Linked DNA regions of Agarilytica rhodophyticola. Each later gene encodes a partner of the first gene's protein in a complex. Links are inferred from orthologs where the notes say so. Each region holds a gene or a part of one and is shown on either strand. Other genes may lie near its edges. The genes, in order: trxB and trxA.

Evidence for each region.
Region 2: the proteins of trxB (region 1) and trxA are in contact, whole or in part, in a crystal structure (PDB 1F6M), measured with the Escherichia coli proteins. The link is inferred for Agarilytica rhodophyticola from one-to-one orthologs.

The regions. Positions count from the first base shown.
Region 1 is NZ_CP020038.1:4,061,211-4,067,968, reverse strand. The notes cover bases 460-3,449. They hold trxB (thioredoxin-disulfide reductase), read right to left. Parts: upstream 2,432-3,449; coding sequence 1,487-2,431; downstream 460-1,486. Other genes in these bases: BVC89_RS17025 (DNA translocase FtsK), read left to right, coding at 2,920-3,449; aat (leucyl/phenylalanyl-tRNA--protein transferase), read right to left, coding at 744-1,451; BVC89_RS17040 (arginyltransferase), read right to left, coding at 460-715. Outside these bases: more of BVC89_RS17040, read right to left, coding at 1-459; more of BVC89_RS17025, read left to right, coding at 3,450-5,271; outer membrane lipoprotein periplasmic chaperone LolA, read left to right, coding at 5,299-5,967; BVC89_RS17015 (replication-associated recombination protein A), read left to right, coding at 5,960-6,758.
Region 2 is NZ_CP020038.1:388,860-395,950, reverse strand. What follows is about bases 4,127-7,001. They hold trxA (thioredoxin TrxA), read left to right. Parts: upstream 4,127-5,338; coding sequence 5,339-5,665; downstream 5,666-7,001. Other genes in these bases: rho (transcription termination factor Rho), read left to right, coding at 6,011-7,001; ppk1 (polyphosphate kinase 1), read left to right, coding at 4,127-5,132. Also shown: BVC89_RS01670 (response regulator), read left to right, coding at 1-400; lpdA (dihydrolipoyl dehydrogenase), read right to left, coding at 470-1,909; BVC89_RS30250 (TVP38/TMEM64 family protein), read right to left, coding at 1,902-2,576; more of ppk1, read left to right, coding at 3,027-4,126; more of rho, read left to right, coding at 7,002-7,091. UniProt on the Escherichia coli protein: Participates in various redox reactions through the reversible oxidation of its active center dithiol to a disulfide and catalyzes dithiol-disulfide exchange reactions.

The DNA.
Region 1 (6,758 bases):
ATTTGTAGTCTTTCACGACGACCCAGCGATTTTCGATGAGCACTTGAAAGGGACGGTATTCAACTTTGTAGCTCATCTTCTTACATTTGCTAATCCAATATCCTAAGTAGACAAAAGGGAGCTTCAACTCCTTTGCCCACTGTGTCTGAAACAAGATATTAAAAACGCCGAGGCTACGCTTGGTTTCGTTTGGATCGAAAAACGCATAAATAGCAGAGATTCCATTGTCCAGCAGGTCACATACAGAAACCGCAATTAGACGATTTTCTATTCGAAACTCAAGATAGCGAGTGATGCCCCATTCACTGGTTAAAAAGTCACGGTATTGCTGAACCGAAGGAGGGTACATATCTCCGTCGGCATGACGCTGTTCTATATAGTTGGCGTAGAGCTGGTAGTGTTCTTCGGTATCGATATTGTCTACGATAAGGGTTTGTACATCCCGGTTCGCTTTGATACAGCGCTTCTGAGAGCGGCTCATTTTGAACTCCTCTACAGGAATTCGGATAGGAACACAGGCGCGACAGTCCTGACACTTAGGACGATATACATGATGCCCACTGCGGCGAAATCCTAGCTCGGATAATTGGCTAAAAATATCACCGTTCATATCTGCGTCGGGATCGATAAATATTGTTGTGGCGTCCTTCCCAGGCAGATATGAGCATGGATGAGGCTTGGTTGCATAAAGCTTAAGTTCAGAGAGATCTGTCAATGCAATGCACCTTTAGAAGGGTTATTGGTCAAGCAATGTTCGTCGTTGATGTTAGTTGCCATGTGTGTTCGCTTGGTTCTGAGACTGCGATTTTCAACAGTGATTCAAATTCTTCACGAGGCACTTCCTGCGCACCCAAAGAGGCAAGATACTCAGTATGAATCTGACAGTCGACGAGTTTATAGTCCCATTTTTGTAGTGTGTGAACTAGGTGAATAAACGCAACTTTTGACGCGCCAGAGACAAGACTAAACATGGATTCGCCGAAAAACGCCTTGCCCATAGCTAAACCGTATAACCCGCCTACTAAACGATCACCTTGCCAGGCCTCAATAGAGTGGGCATAACCTAGCTTATGCAGATCGAGATAAGCTTGTCGCATTTCGTCTGTTATCCAGGTGCCGTCCTGTTCTGGTCGTTCAATTGATGCGCAGTGCTCAATTACCCGGGCAAAAACGGTATCTGTTGTAATTGAAAATAGTTGCTTATTGAGAAGTTTTCGAGCAGATCGGCCTACATGAAGCTTATTTGGCTCAAGAATCATACGAGGGGAGGGGGACCACCAAAGAATCGGTTGTTCGTCACTGTACCACGGAAATATTCCTTTGCTGTAGCCTCTTAGCAGTCTCTCGGGCGACAAGTCGCCCCCAACGGCGAGTAAGCCGTTGGGTTCATCCAATGCATTTGACGTGTCCGGAAAATCATATTCAACTCCAAGCCAGCCCAATTGATGCATAGGTATTTGTTTATCCCAAGGTTATCGAGGTATTTTTAGCTATCGAGATACTTTTCAGCATCCAGTGCGGCCATACAGCCTGAGCCTGCTGAAGTGACGGCTTGTCTATATATATGATCCGCCACATCACCTGCGGCAAATACACCTGGAGCGCTGGTTGAGGTGGCTCCACCTTCGATACCACTTTTGACAATAATATAACCGTTATTCATTTCTAACTGGCCTTCAAATATATCGGTATTAGGTTTGTGGCCGATGGCAATGAATACACCAGTTAATTCAATTTCTTGTGTTGAATCATCTTGTGTGGATTTTAAACGCACGCCGCTAACGCCAGTATCGTCGCCTAGCACTTCGTCCAAAGTATGATTCCAGACAATGGTAATATTGCCATTTTTCTCTTTATCATACAGACGATCTTGTAGAATTTTCTCGGCGCGAAGGCTATCTCGACGATGAACTAACACTACTTCTTTACATATATTGGCTAAGTAAAGCGCTTCTTCAACTGCAGTGTTACCACCGCCCACTACAACAACTTTTTGATCTCTGTAGAAAAAACCATCGCAAGTGGCACATGCGCTAACCCCTTTACCCATGAAGCCTTCTTCAGAAGGAAGACCTAGATATTGTGCAGAAGCGCCTGTTGCAATAATTAATGCATCACAAGTGTAAGTTTCATTACCCTTTAAGGTATAAGGCTTTTGCTTGAGATCTACTTCGTGGATATGGTCAAAAATAACCTCAGTATCAAAGCGCTCAGCATGTTGTTGCATTTGCACCATAAGATCAGGGCCTTGCAAGTCGGCAACACCACCAGGCCAGTTTTCAACCTCAGTTGTGGTTGTAAGTTGTCCGCCTTGTTGCATTCCTGTGATAACTACAGGCTTTAAGTTGGCTCGGGCAGCGTAAATTGCGGCAGTGTATCCAGCTGGGCCGGAGCCGAGGATAATTAGTTGGTGGTGCTTGTTATCACTCATAGTGTGTGTATTTCCTAAATTAATTCAGAGGATTTCAATATTGATCGAATGATAATTTATTCATCATTATTAAGCTATTTAAAGCGTTCTATTCAGATGATAAATAATAGCTAATTTGGCCAGTTTTGTTGACTTTAAATATACTATTCATTGTGGATGAATTGCTCCGAGTAATCAGACGCGATTGCTCTTGCAATATTTTGTATGCTACCTGTAAACAGTTTGAAAAATTAACAAAGCAAACAGTATGGATTATTTTATGTAAGTGTATTGCGAGTGTATCTAGTTACTTGTGGTGAAAGGGGGCTTGAAAGGCACCTTGTTTATTGAAGCAATGCCGCCGTGACTATATGTAATTAGTGTGAACAGTCCCTACAACTTCTATGGCACTGAATGCGTTCAGTGAGGCCAAAACTGGGGTAAAATATACGGGCTTTTGGCCTGCCTTCATTGGTAGGAAATGTAAATTGAGTGAATATTGGCGATAAATGGCTAAAAAATCAGCAAAAGAAGTGGAAGTAATTGAGGAAGCGCAGGGTGCGGTGGTGCGTATTTTACGTGAGGGGTTGTTAATTGCGCTGATTGCGTTATGCGTATATCTCGCCCTAGCACTTATTAGCTACAGTGCCAATGATCCCGGTTGGTCGAAAACTGGCACAGGTGGCCCAATTCAGAATGCTGGCGGTCCGGCAGGTGCTTGGTTGGCAGACGTGTTTTTCTCCATGTTCGGTAATTTGGCTTTTCTGTTTCCCATCATGTTGGCTTATCAAGTTTGGTTGCAATTGCGTCATAAAAGCGGAATTAATTTCGATCCATTAATGCTACTGCTTAAATTTATTGGTTTCTTACTGGTGATGTTATCGGCAACAGGTATCGCAGTAATGCAATATGGGCAAAGTAGCAACTCCCTGCCTTTTTCTTCTGGTGGCTATCTAGGGTTGACCACGGCCTCTGCGGTAGATGCATCGTTTGGTTACGTGGGCGGCAGCCTTATGTTGAGTGCCATGCTGCTGTTTGGACTCACAGTATTTGTTGAGATTTCCTGGTTTGGAGTGATGGACTCCATCGGGGCTGGCATTCTATGGTTTATTAATCACATTAAGCAAAGATTCATGATGTGGCGTGCAGGCTTGCAAGAAAGAAAGCAAATTAAGCAAGCGGTTCAGGAGCGGCGCGAAGCAGTGAAAGAAGAAAGTATTCGTCTTGAGGCCAGAATACCACCAACCATTAAGCCGGTGAAAAAGAAACCGGATGTTAGTGTTAGAGTGCAAAAAGAGAAACAACAGAAGTTGTTTGATGATCAGCCGGTGGTGGGTGAACTACCGCAAGTGAGTTTACTAGAGCCTGCCGATAAGCAAAGCAACAAAGGATATTCTGAAGAATCTCTGGAAGCTATGTCTCGTCTGTTAGAACTTAAGTTAAAAGACTTTGGGGTTATTGCTGAGGTAGTTGCGGTGCTGCCGGGCCCTGTGGTTACCCGGTTTGAAACCCAGCCAGCGCCGGGGGTTAAGGTGAGTAAAATCAGTAACCTGGCAAAAGATTTAGCCCGTTCCCTGGCGGTTAATAGCGTACGTGTGGTGGAAGTTATCCAGGGTAAATCTGTTATTGGTATTGAAATCCCCAATGAACACCGAGAAATTGTTCGTTTAAGTGAGGTGATCTCTTCAGATATATACGACAAGGCTAAATCGCCTCTAACTTTAGCGCTGGGGCACGATATTTCAGGCGAACCAGTGATTGCGGATCTGGCGAAAATGCCCCATTTATTGGTGGCGGGTACCACCGGATCAGGTAAATCTGTGGGGGTCAACTCCATGCTGGTAAGTATGCTGTATAAATCTACACCAGAAGAAGTGCGCATGATTTTGGTGGATCCTAAAATGCTTGAACTATCAGTGTATGATGGTATCCCACATCTTCTTACCCCCGTTATCACTGACATGAAAGATGCTGCCACAGGGCTGCGTTGGTGCGTGGGGGAAATGGAGCGCCGCTATAAATTGATGGCTGCTCTCGGTGTGCGTAACTTGGCTGGCTTTAACAAAAAGATTAAAGATGCCCGCAAAGGGGGAGAACCTATATTAGACCCCCTCTGGACACCAGAAGATGAGGGTGTTATCGAGATGGAAAACGCACAGCCTCCTGAGCTGGATACTTTGCCATTTATTGTTGTGGTGATTGATGAATTCGCTGACATGATGATGATTGTCGGTAAGAAGGTTGAACAGCTGATCGCCCGGATCGCGCAAAAAGCAAGGGCGGCAGGTATTCACCTGGTGTTGGCCACACAGCGTCCGTCAGTAGATGTCATTACTGGTTTGATCAAAGCCAACGTGCCCACCCGCATGGCTTTCCAGGTCTCTTCTAAAATTGACTCGCGCACCATTCTCGACCAAGGCGGCGCAGAGCAGTTACTGGGGCATGGTGACATGCTTTACTTGGCGCCAGGCACTGCGGTTACCACGCGTGTTCACGGTGCCTTTATTGACGATCACGAAGTGCACAATGTTGTTGCCGATTGGAAAAAACGGGGAGAGCCTGACTACCTTGAAGACATTTTCAGTGAGAGTGTTCAGTCCATCCCTGTGCCCGGTTACAGCGGCGATGAAGGCGAAGGTGGTGGCGATAGTGATGACGAATCAGATCCTCTTTATGATGAGGCGGTGGCTTTCGTCACTGAATCGCGCAAGGCTAGTATCTCTTCTGTTCAGCGTAAACTAAGAATCGGTTACAACCGCGCAGCGCGTTTGATTGAGCAAATGGAAACTTCCGGTGTGGTTACAGCGATGGCAAGCAATGGCAGTCGTGAAGTTATTGCCCCTCCCGCACCTAAGCACTAAGTGCCTAAAAATTCAACAGGAAACTCTATGAAAGACCTTATACATCGTTTTATCTTTTTTGCTTTATTACTCTCTTTTACCAGCTCATGCTTTGCCCAAGGCCAAGCTAGCAAGAATGTCGTAACCGAGGGTGGAGCTACGCAAGAATTTGTGACAACACTAAATGCTCTTGAAACCATGAGTGGTAAATTCAAGCAACGAATAAGTGATAATGATGATAATGAGCTGCAGGTGACCGAAGGGGAATTTCGCGTAAAGCGTCCTGGTTATTTTCTGTGGAAAATTGCACCGCCCTATGAGCAAGTGGTGGTGGGTACGCCTTCAGAACTTAAGGTATATGATCCAGATCTTGAGCAAATGACAATATATGAAAAGGATTCATTGGCAGGCAGCCCAGCGGCGCTTATCAGTGGTGATGTCAAACGTATTTCAGAAAACTACGATGTAGAGTATCGCGGTGAAAATAATACCTTTACGCTCACGCATAAAAATAGTGAACAAGGTTCCTTTGCCTCTTTGTCTTTTTCATTTTTACAAAAGGGTAAGAAGAAATTGCTCAATAGTATGGTATTTGTGGATAAACTGGGACAAAAAACAGAGATTAGTCTTTCGAAGCTAACGATTAATCGCACTATTAATGACGATATCTTTCAATTTGTTCCACCAAAAGATACCGATATTATTATCGATGGATGATTTATTTGGTGAAACTCAAAATATAGGGCAGCCGCTTGCAGCGCGTATGCGCCCATCTCATTTGCGTGACTATATTGGCCAAGAGCATTTACTTAGTGATGGCAAGCCGCTGCGCACCGCGTTGGAACGGGGTCAAATTCACTCAATGGTATTCTGGGGGCCACCAGGTGTCGGTAAGACTACGCTTGCGCGTCTGCTAGCGAATGAGATTAACGGCCATTTTATTGCGATTTCTGCAGTCTTATCGGGTGTTAAAGATATCCGCGCAGCAGTAGATGAGGCGAAAATTCAACAGCTGAATTATTCCCGCAAAACGATTTTATTTATCGATGAAGTCCATCGTTTTAATAAGGCACAGCAAGACGCTTTTTTGCCCTATGTGGAAGATGGTACTGTAGTGTTTGTCGGCGCAACCACCGAAAACCCTTCATTCGAGCTTAACAATGCATTGTTATCTCGTTGTCGAGTCTATGTACTAAAAAGTCTTTCTGATAAACAATTGCACACACTAATTCATCGTGCACTAAGTGATGAGGCTTTGGGCTTGGGTAAGCGAAAGCTTGAGATTGAGGCTGAAGATTTAGGTTTGCTGGCTGCAGCTGCAGATGGCGACGGCCGCAAAGTCCTTAACTTATTGGAAATTGCCAGTGATCTTGTTGAAGATGGAGAGACTATCGCCCACGACGTTCTCCAACAAGTATTAAGTGGCGATGTGCGCCGTTTCGATAAGGGTGGAGACCTATTCTACGAACAAATTTCCGCATTGCATAAATCTGTTCGAGGCTCAGACC
Region 2 (7,091 bases), 3.7 Mb from region 1 along the record:
TCTAAGTGTGCTCGTAGCAGAAGATAATGCAGTTAATCGAATGGTAATTGAAGGACTACTTGGGAAATTTGAAATAAAGCCAGACTTTGCAGAAAACGGCCATGAAGCAGTAAAAATATTTTTATCGAATGAAAAATCCTACGATTTAATTTTGATGGATTGCGAAATGCCTGAGATGGACGGTTTTGATGCAACCATAAAAATTCGCGAAGAAGAAAAGAACCAAGCCATAGCAGCAACACCGATAATAGCGCTTACGGCACATGTGGAAGCTTCACACCGACAAAGGGTTTTCGAATGCGGTATGAATCATTTTTTAAGTAAACCTGTAACCCTTGATAAATTGAATGAAGCATTGGCATCAGTAGGATTAGGAAATAAAGATACAAGCGTTTTTTAACGCTAGTCAGCCTGAGACCAAAAGTAGATTAGTCACTACCTTACAACTAGTGACTAATCTCTTAAGGACTTAACGTCTGCGAAAAGCGTGGTATTTTTCTACCCAATTTAACAAAGTTTGTGGTGCATTAGCTCGTTTCCAATTACCTGCCGCGTATTTATTCGCTTCGCTCCAAGTAGGGTAACTGTGAATGGTTCCCAGAATACTATTGAGTCCTTTTTTATTTTTCATCGCAGCTACAAACTCGGTAATAATTTCACCACTATGGGAGCCCACAATTGTTGCACCTAAGATCCGATCCTTGCCTTTTTGCATCAATACTTTAACCATGCCTTTGTTTTCACCATCAGCTATTGCACGATCTAGTTCATCAAGGTCGTATTTTACAACATCATAATCCACCCCAGCACTTATCAAGTCATTTTCGGCTGCCCCGACGTGAGCCACTTCAGGATCAGTGAAAATTACCCAAGGAATCGTACTGTAGTCTGTCTTAAACTTCTTAAAGCCACCAAATAATGCATTCACACTTGCATACCACGCTTGATGACTTGCCGTATGAGTAAACTGATAAGGACCTGCCACATCACCACACGCTAAAATACCTTCCACACTGGTACGCATATACTCATCGACTTTTACTGTGCCATTAGGGTTGAGCTCAACACCTAGCTCTTGCAAACCAAAACCTTGAGTATTGGGTTTTCGACCCACCGCGATTAATACTTTATCAAACTCTATAGTTTCTTCTTGTCCATCTTTCTCAACAATAGCTTGGCCTTCTGAGAAGCGTTTTAAACCCGCACCTAATTTAAGTTGAATATTTTCTTCAACAAATGCGTTTTGAACATAGCTAGACACATCATTGTCAGCTCTCGGCAACAATTTATCGGCCATATCTACAACGGTGACATTGGCTCCTAAGCGCGAAAATGCTTGCGCCAATTCGCAACCGATAGGCCCACCACCAACCACTAGCAAACGCTTTGGCAGTTCTTTTAGTTGCCATAAATTATCGGAAGTTAAATAATCTATAGTGTCTAAACCAGGAATAGGAGGGACAGCAGGCCCTGCACCAGTAGCAACAATAATATGACGAGTAGTCAGCTCCCGATCACCTACTACAACTTTGTTTGGCGAAAGAATTTTGGCTTCCCCCTGAATACAATTTACACCAAGGCTAGTGTAACGTTCGACAGAATCATGTGGCTCAATTTCTTTGATAACTTCATGCACTCTCGCCATCACTGCGGCGAAATCTACTTGGACATTATCGACATGAACACCATAGCGATTAGCATGTTTCGCTTGGTGGCACGCTTTGGCCGCACGAATCAGTGCTTTACTTGGAACGCACCCAGTATTGAGGCAATCACCACCCATGTGGGCTTTTTCAATAAGGAAGACTTTTGCTTTCACTGCCGCAGCAATATAGGCACTGACCAAACCGCCACTACCAGCACCAATCACAACGAGATTAGCATCGTATTTATTCGAGTTTTTAGGCATCTGATGACTGATTAAATATTTTAGTTTTGTTCATAATTAGCTTAACTACAAATGGGAATGCAATTAGAGCCGCGAAGGATAAAATAATTTCTGGCTGAAATATTTCAAAAAAAGAAATGTTTTCAACCCTACCTAAACTAGCACCGGCATTTACGTATATCATCGTAGCTGGCAACATTCCCAGTTGACTGACGAGATAAAATGTTGGGGCCTTGATTTTAGTTAAGCCAAAAACAAGATTAATAACGAAAAAAGGAATAGGGGGAATAAGTCGCATTGAGAATAAATAAAGCGCTCCATCTTTTTCTACACCTTTATTTACTTTCTCCAGAGCACTTGCAAAACGCTTTTGTACCCACTCCTGTAAAAGAGACCTGGAGATAAGCATCCCAATAGTGGCACCTAGAGAACTGGCAAAAGATACAATAAGTACTCCGTACCAAAGGCCAAACACGGCACCGGCAACAAGAGATAAAGGCCCAGCTCCGGGCAAACTTAAACTAGCCACAATAAAATACAAAAAGGCAAACGCTAAACCAGCTTGCAAAGGTTCTTCGGCTACCCACGCGGTTAAGCTATCGAGCGCCAAGTATTGCTTTAGGTCGAAGCCTATAAATATGGAAACCACAACAGCGATTCCCATAATTAATAATAATCGTTTTTTCATTACTATTCCTGTTATCTATCCACAACATGATAGCTGCTGTGATATGCATACATATACCATTCTATGTTTGATCAGTTCCCTAGGACGTCACTTTTTTATCTCAGAACTTTCACCCCGTGCCATTCACCTTATACTAGTTATAACTGTAGTTACTTTTAGTAATTAGGCCTCATCCTCTGGCTACATTTGTTAATTGCCTTACATAAAAACTTGGGTTGATGAAGTGAGATTCGTCCGGATTTACCTATGAGCAAACACAGCTTGCAATAGCAGTATGAACACTAGCCAATCAAATAGTTTTGCTGAAAAAAACATCAGCAGGCCATAGCTTTCAGTTAAAAGGAAGAGTCCCAATGAAATCTGCAATATTGAAGTAATACCTGTCATAAACTACAAGGTATAATCGATCCTAGAAAGCCTCAACATGTTGAAGAAGCGGAAACCCTGGTAATGACAGAGATAGAAACCCCTAATGAGCAAACCGTAGAACCTGTTAAAGAGCCAATCGCGCTGGACAATCCGGCGTACTATATAAATCGAGAAGTAAGCAACCTAGCATTTAACCAGCGGGTTCTCGCCCAAGCAACAGCTGCAGAGCATCCTCTTCTGGAACGTCTCAAATTTCTTTTAATTTTTAGCTCAAATCTCGACGAGTTTTTCGAGATACGGGTCGCCGGCCTCATGCAAAGTATTAAATATGAGCGCGAGAGCATCGGCCCTGATGGTCAACATCCAAGAGAGGTTTTGCGAGAAATAAGCGAGCAGTGCCATAAAGTAGTAGATTCCCAGTACCAGATTTTGAATGACATTTTGATTCCTGAGCTTGCCCGCGAAAATATCTACTTTCTGAGGCGCAGAGACTGGACCGCTGAACAGTACGAATGGATAGAAGAGTACATCAACTGTAACGTGTTACCGATCATCAGCCCAATCGGCATCGACCCCGCTCATCCTTTTCCTCGCTTAGTAAACAAAAGTCTAAATTTTATTATCGAACTTGAAGGTAATGACGCCTTTGGCCGCGACCTTAACTACGCAGTAGTGCCAGCGCCTCGCTCTTTACCAAGGCTGATTGAGTTACCGCCTGAGTTGGGAGGTGAGGGCCACAATATTGTCTTCTTATCTTCAATGATTCATGCCCATGCAGATCGGCTGTTCCCTGGCATGAAAATTCGCGGTTGCTACCAGTTTCGGATTACACGTAATGCCGACCTGGATGTTGATGTGGAAGGTATCGCGGATCTTGCTCGTGCTTTACGCGGCGAGTTACATTCTCGTCGTTTCGGCACTGCGGTACGCCTCGAAGTGGCCGATAACTGTCCGAAAGAAACGACCGACTTTTTGCTCAAAGAGGTGGGCCTTACTGAGCAAGAACTATATCGGGTAAATGGCCCTGTGAACATCAAACGCTTGTTCAGTCTACTTTCCATGGTGAATAAGCCGGAGCTTCTATACCCCCCGTTTACCCCTAAAATGCCTAAGGGATTAAGCCGCAAAGATAATATTTTTGATGCTGTATCCCGCAAAGATTATTTACTACTTCACCCTTTTGAATCGTTTACTCCTGTTATTCAGCTGTTAAGACAAGCCGCTAACGATCCCAATGTAGTAGCGATTAAGCAAACGCTTTATCGCTCCGGGGGTACCAATTCCTCAATCGTCGATGCGCTTGTTGACGCTGCACGTAATGGCAAGGAAGTTACTGTTGTTGTGGAACTCAGAGCACGCTTTGACGAAGAGGAAAATCTTGAGCTCGCCAGCCGCTTACAGGAAGCAGGTGTAGTTGTAGTCTATGGCGTCGTAGGCTATAAAACACATGCCAAAATGATATTGATCGTGCGCAGGGAGGGAGATAATCTCAAGCGCTATGTACACTTGGGAACAGGTAATTACCATAGTGGTAATGCACGTTTGTATACCGATTACTCATATTTAACTGCCGACGAAGTTATGGGTGAAGACGTGCACAGAGTCTTCCAGCAGCTCACAGGTATGGGTAAAACCGAGCGAATGGATAAGGTTTTGCATGCTCCATTTACGCTTAAAAGACAGTTACTGAAGCTTATTGATGGAGAAATTAAGGCTACGGCTGAAGGCCAACAAGGAAGAATTATTTTAAAATGTAATGGTTTAACTGAACCAAAAGTTATCCAAGCCCTCTATAAAGCTTCTCAAGCAGGTGTTCAAATAGACTTATTGATTCGAGGGATGTGTTGCTTACGCCCCGGAATAGAGGGTGTCTCAGAGAATATACGTGTATTCTCGACAATAGGACGTTTTTTAGAGCACACCCGTGTGTATTATTTTGAGAATGCCCGAGAAAAAATTTATTGCGCCAGTGCCGACTTAATGGAACGTAATCTTACACGTCGTGTAGAGACTGCTTTTCCGATCACTTCGGCAGAGCTAGTGCAACGAGTACATAATGAGCTGCTACTCTATATAGAGGACTCAAGGCAGCGATGGTGTTTGGATAAAAATGGTATTTATACCCAGGTAGAACAGGGTATTTCGGCGCCAACACAGTCTCAGTTACTCGCACAACTTTCAAGTTAGCGGCTACATGAGCTCTGTCGAGTGCTACCATTTATCACAAAATACTCAATAAGCATTGAAACATAAAAATCAGGCCTTATATTCTAGTTAGATATTTGGCCGCTTATGATCAGAGTCTCGACGCAATGCTTATTAAGATATTGTCACAGACTCTGAGTGTCCTTATTATTGGCCACATTGACATTTATTAGGTTCGGAGAAAAATTATGAGTGATGCGATCGTACACGTCAGCGATGCCAGCTTTGATGAAGATGTATTAGGTAGCGAAGGCCCCGTATTAGTGGACTTTTGGGCAGCTTGGTGTGGTCCTTGCAAAATGATCGCACCAGTGCTGAATGAACTGGCTAAGGAATATGAAGGCAAGATTAAGATTTGCAAAATGGATGTGGATGCGCACAAAGAAACACCAGCTAAGTTCAATATTCGCGGTATTCCAACCCTTATGATATTTAAAGGTGGCAACGCTGAAGGAACGAAAGTAGGTGCCTTGTCAAAAGCTCAACTTAAAGATTTCATAGACGCTAGTTTGTAAATTAATGTCCATCAATGGATCATAATTCTGAATCTATATCAAGAATGTGATCCTTGATACTTTGCACTAACATAAATTTGTGGCTATACTACATATATCTAGCGGTCGAGCACTTCCGTTTTACCTTCCTTTATTGTCTTTATATACCCCGACTTAAAACAAATTGGTATTCGGAACGTTTGAAGCGTATACAGTCAACAGCTAAAACAATAAATAGCTTTCCTTTGCGCCTTTTTTAATTTTTCGATCGAACAGTTTTGCATAATAAAATTCAAACCCCCAACAATTAACTTTTACCAAGCGTTCGCGTAAGAACTGCCGACATCCACGGAAACCTCAATTCGTATGAATCTCACCGACCTCAAAACAAAACCCATTGAAGAGCTTATCCAAATCGCAAAAGAAATGGGGATGGAAAACCTGGCGCGTTCTCGCAAACAGGATGTAATTTTTAACATCTTGAAAAAACATGCACGCAGCGGTGAAGACATATACGGCGATGGGGTATTGGAAATATTACAAGACGGTTTTGGTTTCCTGAGGTCTGCCGACTCGTCCTATCTTGCAGGCCCAGACGATATCTATGTATCACCTAGCCAAATCAGGCGATTCAACCTTCGCACTGGTGATAGCATTGCGGGGAAAATAAGACCACCTAAAGAAGGTGAACGTTACTTCGCGATGCTTAAGGTAAGCGAAATTAATTTCGACAAGCCTGAAAGCTCTCGTAACAAAATTCTCTTTGAAAACCTTACACCCCTATTCCCCAATGAGCGCATTGTTCTCGAATCAGGCAATGGCTCCTCAGAAGATCTTACCGGTCGTATCATCGATCTCACATCACCTATCGGTAAAGGCCAGCGTGGTCTTATTGTTGCACCACCGAAGGCAGGTAAGACAATAATGATGCAAAACATTGCACAGGCAATTACACGTAATAATCCAGAGTGCCACTTAATTGTTTTACTTATTGATGAGCGTCCTGAAGAAGTAACAGAAATGCAACGTTCCGTGCGTGGAGAGGTTGTTGCTTCAACATTCGATGAACCACCGTCGCGTCATGTTCAAGTAGCAGAGATGGTTATTGAACGAGCAAAAAGACTATCAGAGCATAAAAAAGATGTAGTTATTTTGCTCGACTCGATTACTCGTCTAGCACGCGCTTACAACACTGTTGTTCCTTCATCAGGCAAGGTATTAACCGGTGGTGTTGATGCCCACGCACTGGAAAGACCCAAAAGATTTTTTGGAGCAGCGCGAAATATTGAAGAAGGTGGAAGCCTTTCAATTATAGCAACTGCACTTATTGATACCGGCTCTAAGATGGACGAAGTTATTTACGAAGAGTTTAAGGGAACTGGTAATATGGAATTACACCTGGATAGAAAGATTGCGGAAAAACGTGTTTATCCAGCAATCAATATTC